One region of the Yinghuangia sp. YIM S09857 genome, then DNA from elsewhere that is predicted to be linked to it. Evidence: riboswitches for the same ligand, from Rfam matches in the RefSeq annotation. Region 1 holds a riboswitch; each other region holds the start of a gene.
The links. A riboswitch is a leader RNA that binds a small molecule or an ion and turns the genes downstream of it on or off. The one in region 1 is predicted to bind cobalamin.

Region 1 (4,367 bases):
AGTTCCAGGAATTCCAGGACATCGGGATGCCACGGCTCCAAGTACACGCACGCAGCCCCGCGTCGCTTCCCGCCGTTGTGCACGAGGGCAGAGGACGTCATGTACGACTCGTCGCCCTCCACCTTCAGGTCGACCACGACGGGAATGCTGCCGGCGGCGCGTACCGAGCGGACCCGGGAGAAGACGCAGCCCTGCCAGATGAACCAGTTCCGCTTGCCCATCGGCGCACAGCCGACGAGTTCGGCGATTTCCGGAACCGCGGGAATCCGGAGGTCGTAGGAGCGGACGAGGCCGGTGAGGACGACCGGACCGCCGTCCGAACGGATCCCCTCGTGGTCCTGGGTGCGTTCGCGATACCGGCCGGCACACGGAACCCCCAGGCGGAGGAACTGGTAGCGCAGTCCTTCGGCGAGTGGTTCCGAGGTACTGGTGAAGTAGATCTCCTTGCCGCGCAAGACGCCGCCGTCGGTCTCCAGCAGTCCGCGAATCAGCGCCATGGCCTGGGACTTGGGGAGGTGGGCGAAGCGCCGCGCGATGCGCTTGCGCCGGTTGCCGTCGTAGATGTCCTCGCGGGTGAACGGCAGGGTCGCGGGACCGGCGCCGAGCACGCGGCCGGTGACCAGGTCACGCGTGACGCCGCGCCCGGCGGCCCAGCGGACCTGGGCGTACGTCGTCCCTCGTGCGGTCTCCCAATAGTGGATGTCGCGTTCGGCGAGGTAGTCGCGGACGAACTGGAGGTGGGTGTCCTTGTCGGGGTTCCCCGAGACGCCCCATTCGCGGCCGTCGGCGGCGAGGTGTCCGTCGCCGAGCAGGATTCCGTACAGGCGGGCGTCGTCGTCGGTCAGGCCCTCGACCGGCACGGTCTCCGTCGGGATGACCTGCGCGACGAAGTCACCCTTTTGCAGGTGCCCGGCCTCGGTCCAGGCGGCGCGCACCGTGCCCTTCTGCAACTGGCGCATCGTCCGCGCCGGCGTGGTCTCCATGGGTACGCCGGTGACCGCGTAGAAGGGGTGGCCCGCCGTCACGTCCAGCGGCGCGATGCCGTGCTTGACGTCCACCCGCACCATCGGGTCGCGCTGGAGGTACGCGAACTTGCCTTCCACCGCGCGGTATTCGCCGGAGATGCCGAGCACCAGATCGCCGATCTGCACGTCGCCGATGGCCTTGGGGCCGTCGGCGGTGAACACCGGCGTCTCGGGGGCGAAGCACTGGTTGACCGCTTGGACCGAGGCGTCGAGGGTGTTGAGCCAGGGGACGATGCCGTTGGAGTGGCCGTTGGTGCCGCGGATGAGGGCGCCTCGGGAGCGGATGCGGGACCAGGCGACGCCGATGCCGCCGGCGAACTTGGAGAGGCGGGCGATGCGGCCGTACATGTCGTAGATGGACTCGATGTTGTCCTGCGGGGAGTCGAGCAGGTAGCAGGAGGACATCTGGGTGTGGCGCGTGCCGGAGTTGAAGAGGGTCGGGGAGCTGGGCAGGTAGGCGAGGGAGGACATGAGGCGGTAGAAGCCGACGGCCTCGGGGGCGGTCTTGGCGAGGCCGCAGGCTACGCGCATCAGGAAATGCTGCGGGGTCTCGACGACGGCGCGGTTGACGGGGTGACGCAGGAGGTAGCGGTCGTAGACGGTTCGCAGGCCGAAGTACTCGAAGCGGCGGTCGGCGGACGGGTCTACGGCGGCGTCGAGTTCCGCTGCGTGTGCGGCGACGAAGGCGGCGGTCTCGTCGCCGACGAGGCCTTCGGTGTGGCCGAGGGCGATGCCGGAGCTGAAGCCGGCGATGCCGTGGGTGCGGACCTCGGCGTCGATGGTGCGGGCCAGGAGGCGGGCGGCGAGGCGGGAGTACTCGGGTTCCTCGGCGATGAGTTCGGCCGCGGTGCGGACGACGAGGGCGTCGCGTTCGGCGTCCGTGGCTCCGGTGTGGAGTCCGGCGAGGGCCCGGGTGGCGACGCGCCGCGGGTCGACGTCGTGGAGGTCGTCGGCGAGGGCCTCGACGACGGCGACGGTGGCGGCGAGGGCGGCGGCAGGGTCCGCCGGGGATGCCGACAAACCGGTTGATACCGGGTGGTTCTGGGCGCGCGGAATCGCGCTGTCCATGACGGTCACGGGCTCTCTCCTCGCGAGCTCGAAATGCGGTGACCACCGTGCGCCGCCTGACAGGGGGCGGGCACGGGCGGCGAGCAGGTCTTCGGACTCGCGGGCATGCCGGGCACCGGCACACCACGGGTGTGCCGGAGCGCGGAGTTCCTAGTGGCCGTCGCTTCCCCCGGCCGGGGCCGGAGTGCTTGGTGACGGCGGTCGTTCCCGCTCACCGCTGCGGGGGCAGTCCCGGCTTGGCGTACGCGCGCCGCGACGTGTCGCGAGTGCTCGCACCCGGGTTCCCTCTTCAAAGGATCAATGCCGCATGACACGACATCAGCACCTTTTCGCCACCTGCCCCGACAGCGCGGAGCAGGTGAACTCGCTGCGAGCAGGAGCATATATGTAGTGGGTACCCCCGACGCGAACCACCAGTGGTTGTGTTCGGCGTGTCGCGCGGCACGCGTCGCGGCGCGAGGGGTTCCGTCCCGCCCGGGAGCCAGGTATGTTACCCCGGGTAACACCTTCTGTCCGGACCTCCGCCTGGGCCGCTCGCCGCGTGCTCGCGCGCTTCGCGCCCCGTTCCCGCACGGTTCACCTCTCCGAAAGGCGGTCGGCATGGCGACCCCGCTTACGGACCCACCCATCGGCTCGACCGGCCCGGTCGGCAGGGGCGGTTCGGCTCCTTCGGCCGGATCGGCCGGATCGGCCGGCAAGGCTTCTGCGGCCGCCTCGGGCGGACCCGTCGGCGCGTCCGGCATGACCGGTGCCGACCTCGACGGCTTCCGCGTCGCGCAACGCCTGGCCTACGACTGCGCGGAGGCGGTCGCGGCGCGCCTGCGCCCCGGCACGACCGAGCGCGAAGCCACCGCGATGATGCGGCAGTGGCTCGTCGAACACGGCGTACGCGACTGGCTGCACCTGCCGTTCGCGTGGTTCGGCGACCGCACCGCGTTCACCGGCTTCAAGGTCCCGCACCAGTTCTTCGCGACCAACCGGCGGCTCGCCGAGGGCATGCCGTTCATCCTCGACGTGGCCCCGGTGTTCGACGGCTGCACGGCCGACATCGGGTACACGACGTCGCTCGGCCCGAACCCCGTCGTGGACCGCCTCCTCGACGACCTCGCGGCGCACCGCGCGTTCATCCTCGAAGCCGTGCAGGCCGGTCGGACGCTGCGTCAGATCTATTTGGACGTCGACGCCCTGATGGCCCGCCAGGGCTACGAGAACCGGCATCGCGCCTACCCGTTCGGGGTCATCGCGCACCGTGTGGACAAGGTCTCCGACGCCCGACTGCGGCCGCACGCCTTCGGGTTCGGCATGCGCGCGCTGCGCGGCCTGCTGCACGACGGACTGCGCGGCCACCGCGAGGGCTGGTCGCCGCTGTGGAACCACCGCAGACTGTCCGACCATCCGGCGACCCCCGGCCTGTGGGCGGTCGAGCCGCACGTCGGATTCCGGGGCGTGGGAGCGAAGTTCGAGGAGTTGCTGGTCGTCGAGGACGACGGGCACGCGTACTGGCTGGACGACGACCTCCCACACGTGCACCGCTGGGCCGACCGCGGAATCCAGGGCACGGCGGCCACCGGATCCGCGCCCGGGTTCCCGGGGGTCACCGCCGTGCCCGTGCCCGTGGTCGCGGCGCCCGGACCGGCTCCGGACCAGATGTCGGCCGCCGGGCTTCCCACCGTCCCGAAGGAGTCGGCGTGACCTCGCTGTACGAACTCCCGGGAGCCCGCCGCTTCGAGGTCGTCTCGCCCGAGGGCGTCCGCCTCGCCGCCGTGGAAGCCGGGGCCGCCCACGGGCCGACGGTGGTCCTGGTGCACGGCTACCCGGACACCAAGGAAGTGTGGGGCGAGGTCGCGGCGCGGCTCGCCGAGCGGTACCGGGTGGTGGCGTACGACGTGCGCGGGGCAGGCGAGTCCAGCCGCCCGGAGGCGACGTCCGCGTACGCGCTCCGCCGACTCGCCGACGACTTCGAGCGCGTGCTCGACGCGGTCGCACCCGAGGGCCGCGTGCACCTGGTCGGGCACGACTGGGGGTCGGTGCAGAGCTGGGAGTTCGCCACGACACCTGAACTCGCCTCGCGCATCGCCTCGTTCACCACCATCTCCGGACCGAGTCTCGACCATCTCGGCGTGCTCACCCGGGAGGGGCTGACGCGCCCGACGCCGCGCCGCATTTCGCGCACGGTCGAGCAGGGGCTGCGCTCCTGGTACGTGTACGCGCTGCACCTGCCCGTCGTCCCCGACCTCGCGTGGCGCGGCCTGCTGGGCAGGCGCTGGCCCGCGA
Region 2 (4,367 bases), on a different contig from region 1:
CGCAATCGTGGTCTTGCCCTGGCCCGACGCCGGCGCGGCGATGACGACGCGCGGCGTCGGCGCACTCACCACTCGATGCCCTTCTGGCCCTTCTGCCCGGCGTCCATGGGGTGCTTGACCTTGGTCATCTCGGTCACGAGGTCGGCGTGCGCGAGCAGGTCAGGATGCGCGTCGCGCCCGGTGACGACCACGTGCTGGCGCCCCGGGCGCGAGGCGAGCGCGTCGATAACGTCGGCGACGTCGACCCAACCCCATTTGATCGGGTACGTGAACTCGTCCAGCACGTAAAGCCGGTAGGTCTCGGCGGCCAGGTCGCGCCGGATCTGCGCCCATCCCTCGGCGGCGTCGGCGGCATGGTCGGCCTCGGTGCCGGGGCGCCGTGTCCAGGACCAGCCCTCGCCCATCTTGTGCCACGTGACGGGGCCGCCCTCGCCGGTCTCGTCGTGCACGCGCCCGAGGGTCCGCAGCACGCTCTCCTCGCCGACACGCCACTTGGCCGACTTCACGAACTGGAACACCCCGATGGGCCACCCCTGGTTCCAGGCCCGCAGCGCGAGGCCGAAGGCCGCGGTGGACTTGCCCTTTCCCGCGCCGGTGTGGACGACGACGAGAGGGCGGTCGCGTCGCTGACGTGTGGTCAGGCCGTCGTCCGGGACATGGTCGGGCTTGCCTTGCGGCATGGTCGTCTCCTCGCGTTCGGGCTGGGGCGGGGTAGGGCGGGTGCGTTTCCGGGAGGTTGTCCCCCTAGACGCGTCGTTCTCGACCGGCTCTGGTGATCGCCTCACCATCGACTCGCTCGCGCACGTGAACTCGCGCTTGCCGGCGGTTCGCGGCGCGTCGGCGGCGGTGGCCGGTCAGACGGCGGTGCGGAAGTCGCGTACGAGTCCGGCCAGGCCGTCGGCGGCAAGTTCGCCGAGGCCCAGCACGGGGCCGCCGAGGTCGGCGGCGAGTCGTGCGGCGAGACCGAGGCGCACCGGGCCGCTCTCGCAGTCGACCACCACCGACGCCGTGCCCGACGCGGCCAACAACCCGGCGGCGCGCCGCGCTTCGCCGAGCGCGTCGCGGCCGTGCGTCGCGCGCCCGTCCGTCACCACGACGACAAGCGGACGTCTCCGGGGGTCGCGCAAGCGCTCGACGCGCAACGCCTCGTGCGCGCGCAGCAGCCCGGCCGCGAGCGGCGTACGCCCGCCCGTCGGCAGCGCGGCCAGCCGCGCCGCGCCCGCCTCGACCGACGACGTGGGCGGCAACGCGAGTTCGGCGCCGGATCCCCGGAAGGTCACCAGCCCCACCTTGTCGCGCCGCTGGTACGCGTCCAGCAACAGTGAGAGCACCGCACCCTTTACTGCGCGCATGCGCGCGCGGGCGGCCATCGAGCCGGACGCGTCCACGACGAAGAGCACGAGATTGCCTTCACGGCCCTCGCGGACCGCCTCGCGCAGGTCGTCGCGCCGCACGACGAGCCCCGGGCCGCGTCGCCCGCGCGCGATCTGGTGCGGCGCGGCGGCGCGTACGGTGCCCGCCAGGTGCAGGTGCCCCGCGCGGGCCCCCGTTGGCCGGCGCTCCCTGGTCGTACGGCCGGTCCCGGTCTCGGCGCGCGACCGCCGGCCCGCCGCGCCGTGGCCGAGGCCGGGCACGGCGATGAGCCGGGCACGGTAGGGCTCGGCCGCGGCTACGGCCGGCTGCTCGGCGGCGGCTGCGGATTCCGGGGCGGAGCGCGGGTGTTCGGTTGGCGGTGGTGTCACGTCGAGCGGGGCCGTGGAGGTGGCGTCCGCGCCTGCGCCGGAATCAGGCCGCGGGGCCGGCGGCGCTCCCCCGCCCCCCGGCCCCCCGTCGGGACCCGGTCCGTCGGGCCCGCCGTCCGGGTCGGGGTCGGGATCGGGGTCGGGGTCGGTGTCCGGATTCCGGCCCGCATCGGCGTCCGGCCCAGGGCCGTCGCCCGGCCTGTCCGACCCCTCAACCTCCCCCGGCTCCTCCGACAGCGCCTCGTCCAACCTGTCCTCGTCAAGACCCGGCGCGTCGAAGGGATTTCGGCGCCGCCGGTGCGGCAGTGCCAGCCGCGCCGCCTGCCGGACGTCACCTGCCCCGACCTCCGTACGCCCGTCCCACGCGGCCAGCGCCATCGCCGTCCGGGCCGTGACCAGGTCGGCTCGCAGCCCGTCGACCTCGAAGGCCGCGCACACGCGCGCGATCCGCTCAAGTTCCGCGTCCGGCAACACGACGTCCGGCAGCAGCGCCCGCGCGCTCCTGATGCGCTCCGCGAGCGCCGCGTCTTCGTGCTCCCATCCGCGTGCGAAACCCTCCGGGTCGGCCTCGTACCGCAGCCTGCGCCGCACCACCTCGGCCCGTTCGCGCGGCTCGCGGCTCGCGGCGACCTCCACCGTGAGACCGAAGCGGTCGAGCAACTGCGGCCGCAGTTCCCCCTCTTCCGGGTTCATCGTGCCGACGAGGATGAACCGCGCGGCGTGCCGCACCGAGACGCCCTCGCGCTCCACATGCGCGGTGCCCATCGCCGCCGCGTCGAGGAGCAGGTCCACCAGGTGGTCGTGCAGCAGGTTGACCTCGTCCACGTACAGCAGCCCCCGGTGGGCTGCGGCGAGCAGTCCTGGTTCGTACGCCTTGACTCCCTCGGCCAGCGCGCGCTCCAGGTCGAGGGATCCGACGAGGCGGTCCTCGGAGGCGCCGACCGGGAGTTCGACCAGTCGGGCCCGGCGCACCTCGCCCGGCCCGTCCTGGTCGTGCGGGCCGTCGGGGCAGGCGGTGTCGGGGGCCGCGGGGTCGCAGGCGAAGCGGCAGCCGGACACCGTGGCGGTGTCCGGTAGCAGCGCCGCGAGCGCCCGTACGACGGTCGACTTCGCGGTCCCCTTCTCCCCGCGCACCAGCACGCCGCCGACGCCGGGCGACACGGCGTTGAGCAGGAGGGCGAGGCGCAGGTCGGCGAGTCCGACGACGGCGGAGAACGGGTACCCGGCGGTCACCGGCGAACCGCCAGGCTCCGGGAACGGCACGGTATGCGCGGCGACATGGGCTGTCGGCCTCCCTCGGGTGTCCACGCCCTGGTAGGTGGCGGGCCCGCGGCACGGGCCCGGACAGCCGGAAGTGTCTGGCTCCCGGAGGGCTCATGCCCCGCACGCGGACGCGTCGAACGAGTCGGCGCGCCGGTCGGGCCTGGCCTTCCGGTCACAGTGGCGGGACCGCTCCGGTGTCGCACCGGATTCCTTCCCTGCTGTCGGGCGACAGCCTCTCACACGCCCCCGCGCCTGATCCGACCCCGCCCGCCGCGATGGCAGACTGCCCCCATGGAAGACCCCGGCCTCGTCCCCGACTACGCTCCCGACGTCCTCGGCGCCCCCTACGAGAGCGCGACGCTCCGCCTCCGCGACGACGCCGAAGGCGAGGCCGTCGCGACCCTGGTCCGGCGGCGCGCGGACGTTCCGACCCGGCGCGCGGTGCTGTACGTCCACGGGTTCAACGACTACTTCTTCCAGACCCACCTGGCCGACCGGTTCACCGCGCTCGGCTTCGACTTCTACGCCCTCGACCTGCGCTCGTACGGCCGCTCGATCCGCCCGCACCGCCGCACCAACTACATCGACGACCTCGGCCGCTACGCCGAGGAACTGGACCTGGCCGCGCAGATCGTGCGCGACACCGAGGGCCACGACACGCTGCTGGTGAACGGCCATTCGACCGGCGGCCTGATCGCGGCCCTGTGGGCGCACCACCGCGCCGGGCGCGGGATTGTCGACGGGCTGTTCCTGAACAGCGCGTTCCTCGACCTGAACGCCCCGCTCGTGGCGCGGACCGTGGGCGTGCGCGCCGTGCACGCGGCGCGCCACTACGTCTCGCAGCGCCCCCTGCCCGGCGGTCTCGGCGGCGGCTACGGCCAGAGCCTGCACGCCGGGCACCACGGCGAGTGGGAGTTCGACCCGACGTGGAAGGCCATCGAGGGCATCGCGCCGTACGCGGGCTGGGTGGCCGCCGTGCACCGCGGCCACCGCGCCGTCGCGCGCGGACTCGCCGTCGACTGCCCGGTGTTGGCGATGTCGTCGACCGCCAGCGTGGACGGGCGCGTGTGGCACGAAGGGCTGCACACCGCCGACGCGGTGTTGAACGCGGACCGCATCGCGCTGCTGGCGCCGCGCATCGGGCCGCACGTCACCATCGTGCGCGTGCCCGGCGGCATGCACGATCTGACGCTCTCGGGCCCCGAGGTGCGCGCCCGAGTGTTCGACGAACTGGCGCGCTGGATCGGCGCGTACGTACCGTCCGCAACGTCGGCACATGGCGCGCGAAGCCTGTCACCGGATCGGGTTAACAGGTGACGGCGAGTACACAAAATCCGTTCTACCTGCGGCGATTCCCGGTGC
Region 3 (4,367 bases), on a different contig from region 1:
CCGATGGACGCCTCCCAGGCCCCGAGGTCGGACTTCGTCCGGGCCGAGTCCTCGGCGTTCACGATCCGGAGGTCGAAACCGGCCTTCGCGACCTGGGACTTGATGACGACGGCCAAGGCGTTCGTCTCCGGGCCCTGCGCCTGCGTGACGAAGCGGACCGTCAGGCGCTTGCCGTCCCGGCTCCGGATCCCGTCGCCGCCCTTGAGCCAACCGGCCTCGTCCAGAAGGCGGTTCGCCTCGACGATGTCCGTGCGCTGGGTGGGGACCGCGTACGGGTAGCCCTCGGGGTAGAGCCCGGTCGCGGTGGCGAACGAGCCCTCGGCGACGTCCTCGCCCAACTCGCGGTAGTCGATGGCCCGCGCGAACGCACGCCGCACCCGCGCGTCGTCGAACGGCGCGGCCGTGAGGTTCATGTCGATCAGCAGCGCCTGGAGCGCCTTGGGCGAGGTCTTGAGCGCCGCGTCGGTACGCCCGGCGAGTGTGAGGCCGGCGTCCGGCGAGGGGTAGAAGGCGAGTTGGGCTTCGCCCGACTGCACACCCGCGATGCGGGCCTGCTCGTCGGGGACCACCTTGACCGTCACGGCCGGGAGTTTGGGCCTGCCGGCCCAGTACTTGTCGTACCGCGTCAGTCCGAGGAGGTCGGGACTCCACGAGGTAATCGCGTAAGGGCCGGTGAACGCACCCGAGTTCACGATCTTCGCGGAGTTCCCGCCCGCGGCCTCGACCGCCTCGGTGTCGTAGATCTGCAACGACGTGTCGCGAGCGGCGAGCGCGGCGGGCACGGCGGCGTTGGGGGCGGGCGTGGTGAGGACCAGGTCGAGCGGCCCGGTGGCGCGTACGGCCGTGCCCTCGGCCAGGTAGGTGCGTACCGCCTTCGACTTGGCGATCTGGCGGGTGAGCGCCGCGTCGACGGCGGCGGCGTCGACGGGCTTGCCGTTCTGGAAGGTCAGACCGGGACGCAGCGTGATCCGCCATTCGGTGGGCGAAGTCTGGACCACGGATTGCGCGAGCCACGGCCGGACGACGCCGTCCTCGCCCGCCTCCATCAGGTTCTCCGCGACGCCCCAGTCGAACAGCCAGTTGGTCCCGGTGCCGACGGGGTCGAGGCCGGCGATCGGGTAGGAGTTGTAGATCGTCAGCGGCTTCTCGGCGGCGCCCCCGGGCGGCTTCGCCGCGGGATCGTCACCGCCGCCGCACCCGGTGGCCAGCACGGCCAGCGCGGCGGCGGAGGCCGCGGCCAAGCGTGTGCGGCGGGCCGCCGCGGACATTCGGCGGCGCACGCGGCCGCCGAACGCGGACGCGGGTCTGTCGGGGGATGCCATGGCGCTCTCCTTCGCGAGTTCCGGGCACCGGAACCGGAGAGCAAGCGAGCGCACGGCCGAACGGCCTCCGCACGACCCGCCCTCGGGGCCCGGCTGGAACCGCACGCATGCCGCGTACGGGCGTCGGCAGGTCTTCGGACTCGCGGGCCCCCGGGCACATCGCCTCGTCCCCCGAACGAGGCATCAGGCCCGGACCTACTGGCCGTCGCTTCCCGGACCACGTGCGGTCCAGTGCTCATGACGGCGGTCGTTCCCGCTCACCGCTGCGGGGCAGTCCCGGATTCCCACCGGGTTCCCTCTTGCGACGCCCTCCCGCACAAGGCGAAGGGCGAACCGATGCGCCCACCACGGTAGCGGCCCGGATCCCGCGAACGGCACGCGGGGCGCGTGGCACCCTGCTCGCGGACGGCGGGCCGTGCGGGTGACACACGCGCGGACCGGGCGGCGGAACACTGAAGCGGAATCGACCACGTCCAGTCCGCGCCATGACCGCGGACAGCCGGCACGAACCACGTATCCGGGCCGTCCGCGATACAGGAGACTCCCCACCCGACTCGACGGATCGCAGGCGCGCACGGCTTCCTGAATGGGCAGGAGGACAAAGGGGTCTTGTCACCTTCTCCGGGCCCGCCTCGCGCACGACAGCTGTGCCGCCACACCGGGGGCTTGTGGCGGACGTCCGGTGAGTGGTCGGTACGCTCTCGCATCCACGGTCCGTTTCCGCCCATCCCCGTGCCGTCTTCCGCTGCGCCGCGTGGCACTGTTCCTCGCGCCACGATCCTGGGAACGCCTATGCACCACCGGCCCCACGGCCTGCCCCGCCTTGGTTGGATCACTCACGTCTCGGCGGACGCCCCAACGCGGCAGGTCTACCGGGAGACCATTGAACTCGCGGTCGCAGCAGAGGAGTTCGGGTTCCACAGCTTCTGGGTGGCGCAGCATCACTTCGGTGCGCAGGGTGGTTTGCTGCCGGCGCCGCTGGTGCTCCTCGCTGCCGTCGCGGAGCACACGAGTCGCATCCGTCTGGGCACCGCCGTCGTTGTCGGCCCTGCCGAGAGCGCCCTTCGGCTCGCCGAAGATGCCGCCGTGGTCGACGCGTTGAGCGGTGGCCGCCTCGAACTCGGCATCGGGGCGGGGGCCGACGCGGTGGCCTCCCGCGCGTTCGCGCTCGACCACGATCGCCGCCACCAAGTGCTGGACAATCTGCTCCCCGTGCTCCTCGACGCCCTCGACGGCCGCGAGCTCGCCGGCGGCGCACGTCTGTCACCTCCCGCACCGGGACTGTCCGGGCGCGTCTGGCTGGGCACCGGCTCCGCGGCCGGCGTGGAGCGTGCGGCGCGTCTCGGGCTCGGGATCATGTACGGGCGCCGCGGGCCGGGTCCCGAAGGCCCGCACAAACAGGACGCCGAATACGCGCGGCTCGCCGACAACTACCGCGCCACCATGGAACGGACCAGTCACGTGCCGCGAATAGCCGTGTCGCGCCCGGTGTTTCCGTCCGAGTCGGACGACAGCGCCCGTGACGTCCTCGTACCGCGTTTGCGGGGCTGGGTCGAGGAGGGCATCCGCACCGGTCGCTACCCGCAGGGCTTCGATGCGGAGGGGTATTTGGACGCCGGGGCGTTCGCGTACGGCGCTCCCGACCGTGTCGCCGCCGTCCTGGCTCGCGACCCGGGGCTCCCCGGTGCGACGGATCTGCTGTGCCACACCCAACCGGTCCGGCTCGGCTTGCGTGAGGTTCTGCCTGCCCTGAAGTTGATCGCCCGTCAGGTCGCCCGTCAGGTCGCCCGTGCGGGCGCACGCGCCTGACGACTGCGTGGCGCACCAGGAGGTGAAGACGCACACCTGACGGTTGCGGCGCCCGCGCGGAGCCGGGGGCCGCGGAGCCCTGCGTCCCGCCGACCCGGCAGGCGCACGTCATCACGCCCGGCCATCCAGGCCGCGCGGGCCGTGACCTCCGCCCAGCCCGCCTCGCGCTCCCGTGGCAAACTTCGCGGGTGCAGATCGCGATGCTTGGGCCATTTGAGGTGCGCTCGGAGGACGGTTCCTTTGTCGACGTGCCGGGGCCTCGCTTGCGTGCCCTCCTGATCGCGCTCGCGTTGCGGCCGGGCCATGCGGTTCCCAAGGCGCCGCTCGTCGACTGGATCTGGGGTGCGCGGCCGCCCGCCGATGCCACCAATGCCCTTCAGCGCCTGGTCTCTCGGCTGCGCAAGGTGCTGCCCGACGGTGTCGTCGAAGGTCGGACGGACGGATACCGACTGCTCCTGGAGCCCGACGCCGTCGACGCGGTGCGGTTCGAACGCCTCGTCACCGTTGCCCAGGCCGCCCGTGCCGAGGACGGGTCCCGGCGTGTCCAATTGTTGCGTGACGCCCTCGACCTGTGGCGCGGAACGGCCATGCAGGACGTCGGGCTGCCGGACAGTCCCGCCTTCGACGCCGCCGCCGCCCGGCTCGAAGCGCTGCGGCTGACCGCCGCCGAGGAGTGTTTCGACGCCGAGATCACCCTGGGGCGCGGCGCCGGGATGGTCACCGAGCTGACGGACCTGGTCGCCGCGAACCCGGTGCGCGAACGCCTCGTCGCCGCGCTCATGCGTGCCCTCGTCGCCGCCGGGCGCGACAGTGAGGCGCTGGTCGTGTACCAGCGCGCGCGGGAGGCCCTGGCCGACGCGCTCGGGGCCGACCCGTCCCCGGAGCTGGCCGCGCTGCACGTCGCCCTGCTGCGCGGTGAGCTGGGGCGGGGCACGGAGCGGCACCGCGAGGAGAGCCCCCGCACCAACCTGCGCGCCGAGCTGACCACCTTTGTCGGCACCGGCACGGACGTCGCCGCGGTGCGCGGCCTCGTCGCAGAGCACCGGCTGACCACCGTGATCGGACCGGGCGGCGCCGGCAAGACGCGGCTGGCGACCGAGACCGCGCGTACCCTGCTCGGCGAACTGCCGGACGGCGCCTGGCTCGTGGAGTTGGCCGCCATCGGTCCGGAGGGGGACGTGGCGCAGGCCACGCTCGCCGGGCTCGGGCTGCGCGACGCGCTCCTCGGCGGGGCCG

Region 2: it holds a riboswitch for cobalamin, as region 1 does, so the genes downstream of both, ACRX5S_RS02175 (putative cobaltochelatase) here and ACRX5S_RS10765 (ribonucleoside-diphosphate reductase subunit alpha) in region 1, are expected to answer to the same signal.
Region 3: it holds a riboswitch for cobalamin, as region 1 does, so the genes downstream of both, ACRX5S_RS02910 (ABC transporter substrate-binding protein) here and ACRX5S_RS10765 (ribonucleoside-diphosphate reductase subunit alpha) in region 1, are expected to answer to the same signal.

What each region holds. Positions count from the first base shown of each region.
Region 1 covers NZ_JBPKBH010000004.1:421,119-425,485, reverse strand. Annotated here, with positions in the region: gene ACRX5S_RS10765 (ribonucleoside-diphosphate reductase subunit alpha) at 1-2,093, opposite strand, end outside; cobalamin riboswitch at 2,159-2,424, opposite strand; gene ACRX5S_RS10760 (M24 family metallopeptidase) at 2,694-3,785, shown strand; gene ACRX5S_RS10755 (SDR family oxidoreductase) at 3,782-4,367, shown strand, end outside.
Region 2 covers NZ_JBPKBH010000001.1:500,378-504,744, reverse strand. Annotated here, with positions in the region: gene ACRX5S_RS02185 (cobyrinate a,c-diamide synthase) at 1-72, opposite strand, end outside; gene cobO (cob(I)yrinic acid a,c-diamide adenosyltransferase) at 66-680, opposite strand; gene ACRX5S_RS02175 (putative cobaltochelatase) at 855-2,975, opposite strand; cobalamin riboswitch at 3,095-3,218, opposite strand; gene ACRX5S_RS02170 (alpha/beta hydrolase) at 3,297-4,322, shown strand.
Region 3 covers NZ_JBPKBH010000001.1:681,783-686,149, forward strand. Annotated here, with positions in the region: gene ACRX5S_RS02910 (ABC transporter substrate-binding protein) at 1-1,322, opposite strand, end outside; cobalamin riboswitch at 1,431-1,675, opposite strand; gene ACRX5S_RS02915 (LLM class flavin-dependent oxidoreductase) at 2,115-3,131, shown strand; gene ACRX5S_RS02920 (ATP-binding protein) at 3,320-4,367, shown strand, end outside.